DNA from 2 places in the Rhodococcus sp. PSi06 genome. Region 2 is predicted to be linked to the other one. Evidence: riboswitches for the same ligand, from Rfam matches in the RefSeq annotation. Region 2 holds a riboswitch; the other holds the start of a gene.

Region 1 (7,552 bases), on a different contig from region 2:
TGCCTGCTCCGTTGTTGATCGCACCGGTGGGAATTCAGACCCTTGCCCACCCCGAGGGCGAACTCGCGACCGTTCGAGCGGCTGCGGAACTCGGTGTGCCATACATACATTCGACTCAGGCCTCGCATTCGTTCGAGCAGATCGCCGAGGCGGGCGGCGATGCGCCGCGCTGGTACCAGCTCTACTGGCCGACGGACGAGTCGGTGTTGCTGAGCTTCCTGCAGCGTGCGAAGGACACCGGATTCACCACCTTGGTGGTAACTCTCGACACGACGCTGCTCGGATGGCGGCCCGCCGACCTGGACCGCGGCTACCTACCGTTCCTGGCGAACCTCGGCATCGAGAACTATCTGACCGACCCGGCGTTCCAGGCCGGGCTGGCCCAGCCGGTGGAGGAGAATCCCGTTGCCGCCGCGATGCATTGGGCGCAGATGTTCCCGAACCCGGGACTGTCGTGGAAGAACCTGTCTTTTCTGCGTGAGCACTGGGACGGTCCGATCGTGCTCAAGGGCATCTGCACCGTGGGCGACGCCCGAGAGGCCGTCGCTCACGGAGTCGACGGCATCGTGGTCTCCAACCACGGCGGACGTCAGATAGACGGTGCCAGGCCGTCTCTCGACGCGCTGCCGTCCATCGTCGATGCGGTCGGTGACGACCTGACGATTCTGTTCGACTCCGGGGTGCGCACCGGCGCGGACATGGCGAAGGCGCTGGCTCTCGGTGCCGACGCAGTTCTTCTGGGCCGACCGTTCCTGTATGGCCTCGCGCTCGGTGGGCAGGAGGGTGTTGCGCACGTATTACGTTGCCTGATTGCGGAATTCGATCTGGTGACCAGCTTGTCCGGTCACACCGGTGCTGCCGAACTGGGCCGCGACTCCATCATGGAGTCATGATGGAGTGGACGAAGCACGCTATCTGGTGGCACCTGTATCCGCTCGGTTTCACCGGCGCACCGGTACATGGTTGGGACGGTGAATCCCAGTCGGATCTGCACCGGCTGAGCAGAATCGAGAAGTGGCTCGACTACGCACTCGAACTCGGTGCTTCGGGCATCGCCCTCGGTCCGATCTTCGAGTCCGAGAAGCACGGCTACGACACCGTCGATTACTACCACGTCGACGGCAGGCTCGGCACCGACGAGGACATCGACTCGTTGATCTCCGCGGCCCACTCCCGCGGCCTGAAGGTGATGTTCGACGGCGTCTTCAACCATGTGGCGCAGAGCTTCCCGAAGTTCCGCGAGGCTTTGGCTCAGGGCCCGGAGTCCGAGGCTGCCGGGTGGTTTCACCTCGATTGGTCCGGAGACGAGCCGACGCACCGAAACTTCGAGGGTCACGACGAACTGGTGGCACTCAACCACGAGAGCCCGCATGTGCAGCAGTACGTCGTGGACGTGCTCTCGCACTGGCTCGAACGTGGCGTCGACGCCTGGCGGCTCGACGCGGCCTACGCGGTGTCGCCCCGGTTCTGGTCCGTGGTGTTGCCCAAGGTGCGGGAAAAGCATTCGGACGCATACTTTCTCGGCGAGGTCATCCACGGCGAATACGACCGAATCGTCTCTGCCTCCACACTGGATTCGGTCACCCAGTACGAACTGTGGAAGGCGATCTGGAGCGGCCTGAGCGAGCTCAATTTCTTCGAACTGTCGCATGCCCTCGAGCGGCACAACGGCTGGTTGGATGCCTTCGTACCCGCCACGTTCGTCGGAAACCACGACGTCAATCGCATCGCCAGCGTCATCGAAGACGAGCGACATCTGGTGCACGCGTTGGTGGTTCTGTTCACCGTCGGCGGGATGCCGATGATCTACTACGGCGACGAGCAGGCCTTCCGCGGCGTCAAGGAGGATCGGGTCGGTGGTGACGACGAGGTGCGTCCCGAGTACCCGGAGTCATCCGAGGACCTGGCTCCGTACGGTTGGCCGGTGTTCCATATCCACCAAGAACTCATCGGTGTCCGGCGGCGAAATCCGTGGTTGTACTCCGCACGCACCGAGACGCTCGAGCTCACGAACACCGCACTGCTCTACCGAGCCTTCGCCGACGACGAATCGATCACCGTGGCATTGAATCTCGGCGACGAGGCAGTTGGCTACGCAGTCGAGGGTGACGCCGTGATCGCCGGTGAGGCGAATCTCGATGGCGGACGGCTGAGCGTTCCGCCCCACGGTTGGGCCATCATCGGCTGAGGTAGTCGGAAGTCGAGAGTTCGTTGCGCTGGATGTCGATCATGGCTGTATCGACAAGCGTTGGTCCAGGCGATTCACAGCCCGAGAACGCATGAGAAGGATTGCGATCACAATTTCCATCACCCCGGCGGTTGCAAGCACCAGTCGCAGTGCCTGATCATGGGAAACTGCGCTGTGCGCAACGAGGAGCACGGGGATGAGGCCCCCCATGAACTGCGCGAAAGGGTAGAGCCCCTGACCCAGTAGTCGTCTTGCACCGAAAACAGCCCCTTGGACATCTGAATCGACGATGCCTTGCCAGAGCGATGTCAATGGAGAATTCGTGCTCTGCGTCGTCAGATTCCGGGCGAAAACGCAGAATGCTGCCGCTCCTGTGATGGAAGTGGCTGCAAGCGCCACGCGACCGAGGAGTCCGCCGAGCATCATCGACAGCGGGACAATTCGCGCTGACCGCGTCGATTTCATCACTGCCTTGATTGTCAAGGCACCTATCAATAGGCCTACGCCGCCCATCGCATTGGTTATGCCCAGGGTAAAAGATCCGCCGATGAGAATCAGCAATGCAGTTACGCTGGCGATCGCAATTCCATTGAAAAAGTTGAAGAACATGAAACTCAATTGGACCTGTCGAAGGTCGGCATCTGCCATGATTATTCGGATTCCGTCTCGGGCGCCTCGGAAAGGGCGTAACGACCTGACTCCACGAGGTCGAGATTCGCCGGCATCAGTGAGCAGAATTGCCATGACCGATATGCCGAACGAGACGGCATCGGCAACGAAGACCCAAAAGATTGGGACGCCCAGCGAGAACACAAGAGCTCCGAGCAAGGGCCCCGCGATCACTGGAGCCGATTCTATGACCGAATACGTCGCGTTCGCTCGGGTGCGATCTCCGAGTCGCTCGATGGATCCGATGACCACCTGAAACGTAATTGTCACGCATGCCGACACTGCACCATTGACCAACAGGACCGGTGCGATCGCTATCGGTGTGGACAGGGCTGCTGTCTGCGAAAGTCCAGCCATGGACATCGCCAGGATGGCGAGTATCGTGTTGCAGCTGATCAGCACAGACCGCCTCGCGAAGTGGTCCGAGATCGATCCGGCCATGGGGGCGAGATAGATCGTTCCGAACGTAATTGCGGCTTGAGCGATCGCAAGCTGCGCAGTGGACCCGGTTCGCGAAAATATCTCGAAGGTCAGCGCGAAAGTTGCGGCGGACGATCCAAGGATGGATACCAACTGGCCGGTGAAGAGAAGGAGAAAACGACTGTCTACCTGGATGATTCGTACCATCTACTCCGCCTGTGCAACTTCGCTCGGTGTTCGACGGAAATCTTTATGTACCTATTCGGGACTACGACCGCGACAACAAGTTAGCAGGAGACACGGCAACGCGCTACGGGTGGACACATCGGTTTCCGATACCGATCACGAGGCGTTGAATGCCGAGTAGACGAATGGCAGCGCAGAGGTCGTTTGTGGCCGGTGACGAGTACTCGAGGGACGGACGGGTAGCGTTCCGCCCCACGGCTGGGCAATCGTCAGCTGAGTGCCCTGGCCGCCTTCGCGCGATCGAAGAAGGCCAGCAGGTGTGTCAGTTGCTCATCGGTGACGGTGAGCTTCACTCGGTCGCCGTTGTAGTGGATCCCGCCGTCGGACGTCCGTAGACCCACGGTCACCGTGGTTCCGCGGCGCGCCGGCTTCGCGTCGACTCCGAGGTGGTCGACATGCCATCGGCACCGACCGCCCGACGCGACGGTCACCGCGGAGTCGAACACCTCGACCGTGCGGTGATCGAGAACGAAGATCACGTTCTCGTCGAGGCGATACTCCAGGTAGAGGCGTTCGGTCATGGCGGCACACTAACTTGTCATCGATCTATTAGGGCGTCTACCGGATGGGCTAGAGAGCCGTATCGACGGCAATGCAGCGCTACGACACCGCAGGTAGGTACAGTCGAACGCGACACGGGGTGCCCGACAGGGCTGAGATCACACCCGTCGAACCTGATCTGGTTAGGACCAGCGAAGGGAATGTCGTGACGTTCGGTATTCCTGTCTCTCGTGACGGTCCCGACCTCGAACGAGAGGCGAGGCGCATGAACCTAGACGAGCAGACAGTGTTGGTCACCGGGGGTGGGCGCGGACTGGGAGCCGCGATCGCCGCGGCGTTCGCCGGTCACGGCGCACGCGTCGTGATCGATTACCGGAACAGCAAAGATGCTGCCGAAGCGTTGGCGGACCAGCTCGGCGATCGTGCGTTCGCGGTTCAGGGCGATGTGACCGACGAGAGTGCGGTGGCCTCGGTGTTCGACTCTGCACGTGCACATTTCGGCACCTCGATCACCACAGTCGTCAACAACGCACTGGCTGACTTCTCGTTCGACGGTGATGCCCGACCGAAGGCCGACACGATCACCTGGGATCGGTTCGACGCTCAGCTGCGAGGCAGTGTCCGGGCGGCGTTGCTCACCACGCAGGCGGCGCTGCCGGGCATGCGAGACATAGGTTTCGGCCGAATCATCAACGTGGGCACCAACTTGTTCCAGAATCCGGTGGTGCCTTACCACGACTACACCGCGTCGAAGGCCGCCCTGCTCTCGCTGACCCGAACGTTGTCCGCGGACCTGGGTGCGGACAACATCACCGTCAACATGGTGTCGGGCGGCCTGCTGCGGACCACCGACGCCAGTGCAGCGACCCCGGCCGAGGTCTTCGACTTCATCGCCGCGTCTACTCCGCTGCAACGGGTCACCACGCCGGAGGAATTCGCTGATGCCCTGTTGTTCTTCGCCTCGCCGTGGGCGCGGTCGGTGACCGGTCAGAATCTCGTCGTCGACGGCGGCCTGGTCAAGAACTGACATGCATCTCAACGCGTTTCTGTACGGCTGCGGTCATCACAGTGCAGCGTGGCGGCACCCTGATTCACGGGTAGAGGATCTGGGCGACATCTCGTACTACGAGGAGCTTGCGCAACTCGCCGAACGGGGAAAGTTCGACGCGGTGTTCTTCGCCGACGGTCATTCTGTTCGTGACCCGGCGGGAGCGGGAACCTGGTTCCTCGAACCGATCACAGCGCTGTCTGCCATGGCCCGAGCGACCACCCACATCGGTCTGGTCACCACGGTGTCGTCGACCTTCTACACCCCGTTCCATGCCGCGCGAATGCTGGCGTCGTTGGACCACATCAGCGGCGGCCGCGCCGGCTGGAACGTCGTCACCTCCATGTTCGACGCCGAAGCGCGCAATCACGGAATGGATGCCATCCCGGCTCGCGAGGACCGCTACGGACGTGCGGCGGAGTTCGTCGATACTGCACTGGCGCTATGGGATTCGTGGGACGACGATGCCATGACGTTGGATCGAACCGGGATGTATGCAGACCCGGCCAAGGTGCATGCCATCGACCACGAGGGCACCCACTTTCGGGTGGACGGCCCGTTGACGGTACCGCGGTCGCCGCAGGGTAGGCCGGTTCTGTTCCAGGCGGGGGCGTCGGGGCCGGGTCGTGATCTCGCTGCCACGTACGCCGAGGCCATCTATGCCGTCGCCTACGATCTCGTTGCAGCGCAGAGCTATTACGAGGATATGAAGGGGCGCATCGCCCACGCGGGCCGCGACAGTGCAGCAGTGGGCATCATGCCGGGGTTGGTGACGTACATCGGATCGACGATGGACGAGGCGCATCGGAAGAAGGCCGAGCTGGACGTGTTGTTACCGACGGAGCAGTCCCTGGCGATGCTGTCGACGTTCACCGGGCAGGATTGTGCTGCTTGGGAACTCGATGAGCCGGTGCCGGCACTGCCACCCGCGTCCGAGTTCCCCGGACCGCAAGGCCGGTACGAGACCATCCTGCGCATCGTCGAGAAGGATCGCCCGACGGTGCGTGCGCTGCTGGGCACCCTCGCGGCCGGCGGCGGTCATGCGACGATGATCGGCACGCCGGAGTCCATCGCCGACGAAATGGAATCGTGGATGGGTCGCGGTGCCGACGGCTTCAACCTGATGTGCCCGCGCTACCCGGACTCACTGGCCGACTTCGTCGAGCACGTGGTCCCGATTCTGCAGCAGCGTGGCCTGTTTCGATCCGAATACACGTCGTCGACGCTACGGGGTCACCTGACCGGATGATCCGAGCCGGGTTCAGTCCAGCGAGTCGATGAATTCCCTTGTCAATCGGGAGATGTCGTCGGCATGCGAGATCGGTGACCAGTGCCCCGCCGGAATGTCGTTGCGCGTCAGGTTCTTCACCCACTTGCCGGTGTCCTCGTAGTGATAGGGCCGCACCGCGACGTCCTCGGTGTTGACGATGAGGTGCACCGGGATGTCGATGTACCGATCCCGCGGATTGGTCAGGATCGGAATGATGTTGGCGCGGTACAGCTTGGTGCCGTTGGTCGCGTCGGACCACAGCGTGGGGTTCTGGGTGACGAGCTTCGGATCGACTCCGGAGAACTCCTGGAGGAACGCCGGCCAGCCCTTGGCGAACTGTCGTTTGATCCGCAGGTTGGCAAGGATCGGGATATGGAAGGTGGCGGTGTACCAGGACGCTCGTGTCTGGGCGAGGACCTGTTTGATGCCGGCGAGACTGGGGCGACGCAGGCGGGACTGTGACCACTTGCCGAGGTGATCGAGATTCGGTCCCGAAATCGAGGTGTAGGAACGGATTCGATCTTTCGCCTGCGGCTGGGCCGCGGCCTCCCAGACCTCGACGGCACCCCAGTCGTGAGCGAGCACGTGCACCGGTGCATCGGGGCTGACCGCATCTGCCACGGCGTAGAAGTCCGACGCGAGGCGGGCCAACTTGTACGCCGACTGCTCGGTGGGCACCGTGCTTTCGCCGGCTCCGCGTGAGTCGTAGCTGATCACCCGAAAGCGGTCTTCGAGCTGCGGCACGATGTGGCTCCACAGTTCGTGCGTGTCCGGCCACCCGTGCACGAGCACGATGGGGTCGCCGTCGGGGTTGCCGCTCTCGAACACCGCCAACCGAATGCCCTCGTTGACGACCGTGGTACGAACCGCGTTGCTGCTCACTGTCTTTCCGTTCTATAGATCGAGTACGAGGCGCGCGCTTTTAGCACGTGACACGCAGATGAGCATGTGATCGCGCTGCTCCTCCGGGGTCAATCGCGACTCCAGGTGCTCGGGCTCGCCGGACAGCACCCGAACCTTGCAGGTACCACAGAAGCCCTGCTGGCACGAGTACGCGATATTGGGCTTGCGTTCCTTGACCGCAGTGAGCACCGACGCGTCGGCTGCGACGTCGAGCACAGCTCCACTGCTGATCAGCTGCACCTCGAACGGTGTGCCGTCGAGGATCGGCGGCGGGCCGAAACGCTCGAAATGCAATGCTGTGGCGGGG
Region 2 (7,552 bases):
CAGCGCGCTCAGCTTTTCGATCTTGACCTTGCGCGAGCGCGTCGCGGCCACGGCACGGGAGGCTTCGACAATCCTGGACAACAACACTCACCGAACATAACCGCACCTGCCGACAGGTTGCTGACATCCAATTGTTACCGCTGGGACTCCTGTGCTTGTTGTTTCGGCTGTTACGTTCGATTCATGTCAGCGGAGTCCGTGCAAAATGCAAGGCGGATCTGTCAGCTGAAACCCAACACCCGGTCTCCCCAGGCAGCGCGCATGTCGCCGTCGGGATCGTCGACGAGGGTGTCGGAGGTGTCGATCACCAACGTCCAACGCGTTTTTTCGGTGTACGGAGCCCAATGCTTGGACGCGTCCAACGCGGCGGGCACGCCGTACCGCGCGAACGCGAGCCACCGGCGCTGGATTCGCGCCGCCACTGCCATCGCCGGCTTCCGGCCGCCGAGCCAGAACGTGGGGTCGCGGTTCAATGTCCCGAAATTGCCGAAGACGTACGGCAGTTCGGTCGCGTGTCCCGCTCCTACGCGAGCGGCCTTGAGCATCGGCGTCGCGTGATCGAATCGGTACATCCACGTCGGCGAATGCCTGCTGTGTGCGTCCGCGATCCACATGCTCGGCATGACGAAACCTGCATCACGAGACATGGCTTGTGCGCCGGCCGGCTTGTTCCTGTCCGGGTACGCCGCCATGATCTCGGCGAGTCGATGAGCCGGCAGATCGGCGTGGTCATGTGCGATCGCCCGGAACATCTCCGAGACGGTGTCGGAGGTGATGGGCATCAGTGGGGACTTCATGAATCGGAAGATCGACGGCTCATCGTGATTGGTGCCGATGATCAGTGGAATCTTGTGCGAGAGCCCCTTCTGGAACGCTGCTACCGGGTAACGCGGAACGACGTCTCCGTCCACGACCGGCGAAAGACCGAGTGTGCCTGGAACTCTCGTAGGAACTTCGTAGCAGAGCGTGTCCCCCGCAGTGACCAGTCTGCTGAAGTGCATTTCGAACAATTCGCCGATGTCGTCCCGGTCCACGCCCACCAGTTCCAAAAATCTCGACGCCACCGCGGCACCTCGGTCGGGGCCGTACACCGACGTCGCCGGAGCACTCTGCACGATCGCTTGCTGGAACAGCCCCTCTGCCTTCGGAGACGTCATCAACGTGGTGACCGAAGCGCCCCCGGAAGATTCACCGAACAGAGTGACTCGACCCGGGTCTCCGCCGAACGCGGCGATGCACTCGCGCACCCATTCGAGTGCTGCAATCTGATCTCGCAGTCCCAGGTTGGTCTCGAACGTGTGCTCGTCGGTGGAGAACGACGACAGGTCGAGGAAACCGAAAGCACCGAGGCGAAAATTGACGGTCACCACCACCACGTCGCCGTTCTCGCTCAGGTTTCTCCCGTCGTACACCCGCTGCGCGGACGATCCGAGCGAGTACGCGCCGCCGTGGATCCAGACGAGCACCGGGCGTTGCTCTCCATCGGGACGAGGCGCCCACACGTTGAGCGTGAGGCAGTCCTCGGAGATCGACAACGACGGATCGATGGGCACCGGACTGTCGCGCCCCTGTGGTGCCATCGCGCCGAATTCGAAACCGTCGAGCACTCCGGACCACGGCTGCGGAGGCCGTGGCGATCCGAACCTGAGCCTTCCGACCGGTGGTGTCGCGTAGGGAATACCCCTCCACGCCACGATCGGCGATGCGTCGGCAGCAACCGGATAGCCGAGAACGTCGCCGTACGGGGTAGCCACACACACGGTGCTGCCACCCGCGGCGGAGTCGGACGCGTTGCCCATCGGCCCTCCTGTTCGGTCGCTGCCCAACGTACCAACACCACCTCCGGGCCGATCGCCGTCACGTTCGGCGTCGACGCCCTCGAGCGAAGGAGTCGACGATGAAGAGAATGGGCTGTGCCGCAGCGGCGATCCTGACAGTCGGCCTACTGTCGGCGTGCGGTTCGGGTCAAGGCGACGGTCCGATGGCGACCGTCATCACCGACCGCCCTACCCCGATCAGTGCCCTACCGACCATACCTCGCAGTTCGCCCCCATCCACCCCTCCTTCCTCGATGCCGCCGCCGTCCACCACCACCACCGCAACACCGACGAATTCGGCAGCAGCTCAGGCCGATTCGAAGGACTACGCGGGCAAGGCACCTGGTTGGTACTACTTCTCGAGCCCCAGCGGGAAATTCGAATGCGGAATCGCCGTGCTGAACACCTCGATCGCCGGTTGCCACGGCTCGCTCCCCGATTCGGCACCGAAGGTTCCCGGAAGCGGCGCTTCGGGCACGGCTGTCGAACCCAATTCCGTCCAGCTGATCGCTGGATCACCAGCGAAGTTCGAGAGCCTCGGCGATCCCAAGTTCCATCGCTTCGACGGCCCTGCGGCCCCGCTACCGTACGGCGAGGTACTCACCATCCCCGGCAGTGGCTCCACCAACGGCTTGCAGTGCAGCGTCGACGAGAAAGCCGGAGTCACCTGTACCGATCAGGTCGGCCACGGTTTCACGGTCTCGGCCGAGGATTTCGACCTTCGCTGATGGCGTCGTTCGCGCAGCAAAGTACCAGGCGTAATGTCCGGAGACGGTACTACAATTGCCGTACGGTCTCCCCAGCGGCCGACGCCCACGCGCGCGGCCAGAAGGTGCGTTGCTCATGAATCAGACCTCGGACCACCACACAGCGAAGGTCATCGGCGTCAGCGTCGCCGCCGCTGTCGGCGGCTTCCTGTTCGGCTTCGACAGCTCGGTCATCAACGGTGCTGTCGACTCGATCGAAGATCACTTCTCGCTGGGCTCGTTCACCACCGGGTTCGTGGTGGCGATCGCATTGATCGGCTGCGCAGTGGGTGCATGGTTCGCCGGCAGCCTCGCGGATCGTTGGGGACGAAAGCGAGTGATGCTGCTCGGCTCGGCGCTGTTCATCATCTCCTCGGTGGGCTCCGGCTTTGCGTTCAGCGTCCCCGACCTCATGCTGTGGCGAGTGCTCGGCGGACTCGGCATCGGCATCGCGTCGGTGATCGCGCCGGCGTATATCGCCGAGATCGCTCCGGCCAAATGGCGCGGGTCGCTGGCCTCGCTCCAGCAATTGGCCATCACCATCGGCATTTTCGCTGCCCTGTTGTCCGACGCACTTCTTGCGGGGGCTGCAGACGGGGCGTCCAACGATCTGTGGTTCGGCGTCGAGGCATGGCGCTGGATGTTCCTCGTCGGCGTGATCCCTGCTTTCGTCTACGGAATCCTGGCCACCCTCATCCCGGAGTCACCTCGATATCTGGTGGGTCAGCACCTGGACGAGGAAGCCGCGAAGGTGCTCGCGAACATCACCGGCGAACTGCATCCCGACGAGCGTGTCCACGAGATCAGGCTGACGCTGCGCAAGGAATCTCGCTCGTCGTTCGCTGACATCCGCGGCCCGAAGTTCGGTCTGCAGCCCATCGTGTGGGTGGGTATCACGATGGCGGTCCTGCAACAACTGGTCGGCATCAATGCCATTTTCTACTACTCGACGACGCTGTGGCGGTCGGTCGGCTTCACCGAGGATCAGTCGTTCACAACCTCGGTGATCACTGCAGTGATCAACGTGGTGATGACGTTCGTGGCAATTCTGTTCGTCGACCGCATCGGTAGACGCAAATTGTTGATGGGCGGCTCGATCGGAATGTTCGTCGGACTCGTCATGGCCTCCGTCGCTTTCTCGCAGGCGACCGGCAGTGGTGACGAAGTCAGCCTGCCGGCTCCGTGGGGTGCCATCGCACTCGTCGGTGCCAATCTGTTCGTGATCTTCTTCGCCTCGACCTGGGGACCGATCATGTGGGTCATGCTCGGCGAGATGTTCCCCAACCGTATGCGCGCGATGGCACTGGGCATCGGAACGGCCGCGAACTGGATGGCCAACTTCGCTGTGACACTTGCATTCCCGCCTCTCACGTCTTCGGTGGGACTGTGGGCCATCTACGCCGGATTCGCGCTGTTCGCGGCGCTGTCCTTCATCTTCGTCAAGGCCAAGATTCGCGAGACCAAGGGCATGGAGCTCGAAGACATGCTGGGGTAGACCCGAACTACATGAAGGGGCAGTAGCGCCGGTACCGAGTGACCGGTGTTACTGTCGCTTTCGTTCTGACACGGGGTGTGTCCGCCGATGCGGATGCTGAGATCAAACCCGCCGAACCTGATGCAGGTAATACTGACGAAGGGATGTCAAGGCGATGACGCCTGTTGTATCTGCGGACCCGGTCCGCTTCACCGATCTCCTGTGGGATGCCTCCGAGGACATTCGACGCGAGATCGACAACCTGGAATTTCTTCGACTGCTCGGTGCCGGGACTCTTCCGCTCGACGCGTTCCGTCGATACCTCGAGCAGGACTCGCTGTATCTGAGCGGGTACGTGAAGTCGCTGTCCTTGTTGGCGGCACACGCACCGACTCCACTCGCCGGAGCCTTCTGGGCAAGCGCCGCCGCGAGCGCCATGGACGAGGCAGCGTCGCACGAGGCCATGCTGACCAGTGGTTCTCTCCCCGCGTCGACGGCCGCTCCGGAGCCCTCGCCGGCCTGCCTGGGCTACACGTCCTATCTGATCGCAACGGCTGCAACCGAGCCGTATCCGGTGGCTGCAGCGGCGGTGCTGCCGTGTTTCTGGATCTACGCCGATGTAGGCCGCTCACTCGCCGCAGCCGCGAAGACGGTGCTCGATCGCGACCCCGATCACCCCTATGCAACCTGGGTGGCCACTTACGACGCACCCGAATTCCATGCCATCGTCGACGCTGCGAAAGCGTTCGTGGACGATGCCGCCGAGGCGGCGACCGCAGATCAGCGCGAGCAGATGATCGATGCTTTCGTGGTCGCGTCGAGGTACGAATTGATGTTCTGGGACAGCGCCTTGCATCCGACTCCATGGCCGTTGACCAAGAGCGCGGTGTACGCATGAGAACCACTCGAATCGTGGCCGCGCTGGCAGCGGCAATGGTGGCGACCACCGGACTGGCAGGATGCGCGGAATCGACCGATTCCGACACCATCCGATTCGCCCTCGATTGGACCCCGAACACCAATCACACCGGCCTCTATGTTGCCGTACAAGAAGGATATTTCGCCGATGCCGGATTGAACGTGGAAATTCTGCCCTACAACAACACCGCGGCAGACACTCTTGTCGACGCCGGCAACGCCGAGTTCGGCATCAGCACACAGAGTTCGGGGGTCTTCGCCACCTCGGCGGGCGCACAGACGGTATCGGTTCTCGCACCACTGCAGAGTTGGGCGACGGGCATCGGAGTCCGCGCGGATCGCGACGACATCCCGAGCCCGAAGGCGCTCGACGGCAAGGTCTACGCCGGCTTCGGAGAATCCGGCGAGCAAGCCGGGTTGAAGAAAGTGATCGAGAACGACGGTGGCACAGGCGAATACGAGACCGTCGTTCTGGGAACCTCGGCGTACGAGGCGGTGTATTCGGGTACCGCGGACTTCACCGTCTCCTACCTCGCGTGGGAAGGCATCGAGGCCGAACACAACGGCACCCCGATGAAATACTTCGATTACACCGATTACGGATTCCCCGATGCCTATGCCCTGACGATCAGTGGCAACCAACCCTGGCTGTCCGCCCATCCGGACGAAGCGAAGAAGTTCGTGCAGGCTCTGCAACGCGGATATCAACTCGCTGCCGACGATCCCGACAGAGCTGCCCAGGATCTGATCGACGCGAACCCCGGAACCTTCACCGACGAGTCACTCGTGTTCGAGAGCCAGGAAATGCTCGCGGCGAAGTACATGAAGGACGCGTCCGGCGAGGTCGGGAGACAGAGCCTCGACAAGTGGACTGCGTACTCGAGGTTCCTGTACGAAAGCGGCGTACTGGCCGACCAGGACGGCGCGCCTCTGACGACGGAGCCCGACTGGTCGACCTACTTCACCAATGACTACCTCGGCGATCGATAAGCCGGTCACCGCTGAGCGAGACGCGTTCTCGTTCAGCGGAATCCGAGCCTCGATCCGCTGGGCGTGGCCCGCCCTCACCGTCGTCGCCGCCTTGATTGCGGCCTGGCAGGTCTACGTTCAGGTCAGCGGTATCCGTCCGCAGGTGCTGCCGTCGCCCGGCCGCGTCGTCGTACAAGGTTGGGCGCAGCGTGATGCGATCGTCGAGAACGCGGCGGCGACGCTACAGGTGACGCTCGTGGGATTCTCTGTCTCGCTGGCCCTCGCCTGGCTGCTGGCCGTTGCAGTCGATTTCTCGCCGTGGCTCCGGCGCGCCTTCGTACCGCTCTTCGTCGTCTCACAGACACTGCCGATCATTGCGATCGCACCCTTGCTGATCATCTGGTTCGGCTTCGGTTTGCTCCCCAAGGTTCTGGTGATCGCCCTGGCCACGTTCTTTCCGATGGCCATCGGACTCATCGAGGGCTTCGCGGCAGCCGATCGTGATGCGCGATCTCTACTCACCAGCATGGGGGCCTCACGCTGGCAACAATTTCGGTACGTCCGACTACCGTCGGCGCTCCCCCGGTTCTTCACCTCCCTGCGCATCGGGATCACCTACGCGGTCGTCGGAGCAATTTTCGCCGAATACGCCGGAGCCAGTGCGGGGCTCGGCATCTACATGAGCCAACAGAAGAACTCTTTCCGGACCGATCTGGTGCTCGCCGCGGTGGCTGTCACCGCTGTGATCAGTGTGATCCTCTTCGTCTCGACGTTCGTGGTGGAGCGATTGGTTGCTCCGTGGGCACGACACGGTTCGGCGGCACTGCATGTCTGATCCCGCCGACTCGGACAACTGCATCGACGTACGCGACCTCTCGAAATCGTTCGGCGGCACACCCGTCCTCGACGGCGTTTCGTTCGGTGTGAAGCCCGGTGAATTCGTCTCGATCATCGGACCCAGTGGATCGGGCAAGAGCACGGTGTTCAACATGCTTGCCCAACTCGACCGACCCGACTCCGGCACAGTTCGCGTACCCCCGTGCGCGTACATGCCCCAGAAGGATCTTCTGTTTCCGTGGAGATCGGTACTGGACAACACCACGCTCGGACTGGAAGTGCAGGGTGTGGCAAAGAAAGAAGCCCGGGCGCGGGCGCAGGAGTTGTTTCCGGTGTTCGGCCTCGACGGGTACGAGTCGGCCAGGCCGTCCGAGCTTTCCGGCGGCATGCGCCAGCGAGCAGCGTTGCTGCGCACGGTGGTGCAGGGTCGGTCGGTGCTGCTGCTCGACGAGCCGTTCGGGGCGCTGGACTCGCTGACTCGCAGCGACATGCAGGCCTGGTTGCAACAGGTGTGGTCAGAGTTTCGGTGGACGGTGCTGATGATCACGCACGACATCCGCGAGGCGGTCTACCTCTCCGACCGTGTGGTCGTTCTCTCCCCCAAGCCGGCCCGTGTGCGACGACAGGTCGAGGTGCCCCTGTCCCGCCCACGCGGACTCGACATCGTAACGACGCCTCAGTTCGCTGCGGTGGAGAAGCAACTGATGGATGTGCTGCTGAACGCGTGGTGACTCCCCGGTGCGTTCAGTCGACGCAAGGGATGCCGCCGTCACTGTGGACACCCTCGTCCG

Evidence for each region. A riboswitch is a leader RNA that binds a small molecule or an ion and turns the genes downstream of it on or off. The one in region 2 is predicted to bind thiamine pyrophosphate.
Region 1: linked by a shared signal. The riboswitch ahead of ACFI9K_RS20430 (3-oxoacyl-ACP reductase) and the one ahead of ACFI9K_RS23945 (TenA family protein) in region 2 are both predicted to bind thiamine pyrophosphate.

The regions. Positions count from the first base shown of each region.
Region 1 covers NZ_JBHNYO010000016.1:104,902-112,453, reverse strand. The annotation lists gene ACFI9K_RS20450 (alpha-hydroxy-acid oxidizing protein) at 1-893, shown strand, start outside; gene ACFI9K_RS20445 (alpha-amylase family protein) at 893-2,188, shown strand; gene ACFI9K_RS20440 (MFS transporter) at 2,228-3,484, opposite strand; gene ACFI9K_RS20435 (hypothetical protein) at 3,733-4,044, opposite strand; TPP riboswitch at 4,150-4,242, shown strand; gene ACFI9K_RS20430 (3-oxoacyl-ACP reductase) at 4,290-5,051, shown strand; gene ACFI9K_RS20425 (LLM class flavin-dependent oxidoreductase) at 5,053-6,321, shown strand; gene ACFI9K_RS20420 (alpha/beta fold hydrolase) at 6,334-7,224, opposite strand; gene ACFI9K_RS20415 (PDR/VanB family oxidoreductase) at 7,237-7,552, opposite strand, start outside.
Region 2 covers NZ_JBHNYO010000023.1:5,366-12,917, reverse strand. The annotation lists gene ACFI9K_RS23965 (ATP-dependent DNA ligase) at 1-87, opposite strand, end outside; gene ACFI9K_RS23960 (carboxylesterase/lipase family protein) at 222-1,799, opposite strand; gene ACFI9K_RS23955 (hypothetical protein) at 1,898-2,545, shown strand; gene ACFI9K_RS23950 (sugar porter family MFS transporter) at 2,661-4,058, shown strand; TPP riboswitch at 4,120-4,219, shown strand; gene ACFI9K_RS23945 (TenA family protein) at 4,213-4,935, shown strand; gene ACFI9K_RS23940 (ABC transporter substrate-binding protein) at 4,932-5,945, shown strand; gene ACFI9K_RS23935 (ABC transporter permease) at 5,923-6,759, shown strand; gene ACFI9K_RS23930 (ABC transporter ATP-binding protein) at 6,752-7,492, shown strand; gene ACFI9K_RS23925 (LCP family protein) at 7,506-7,552, opposite strand, start outside.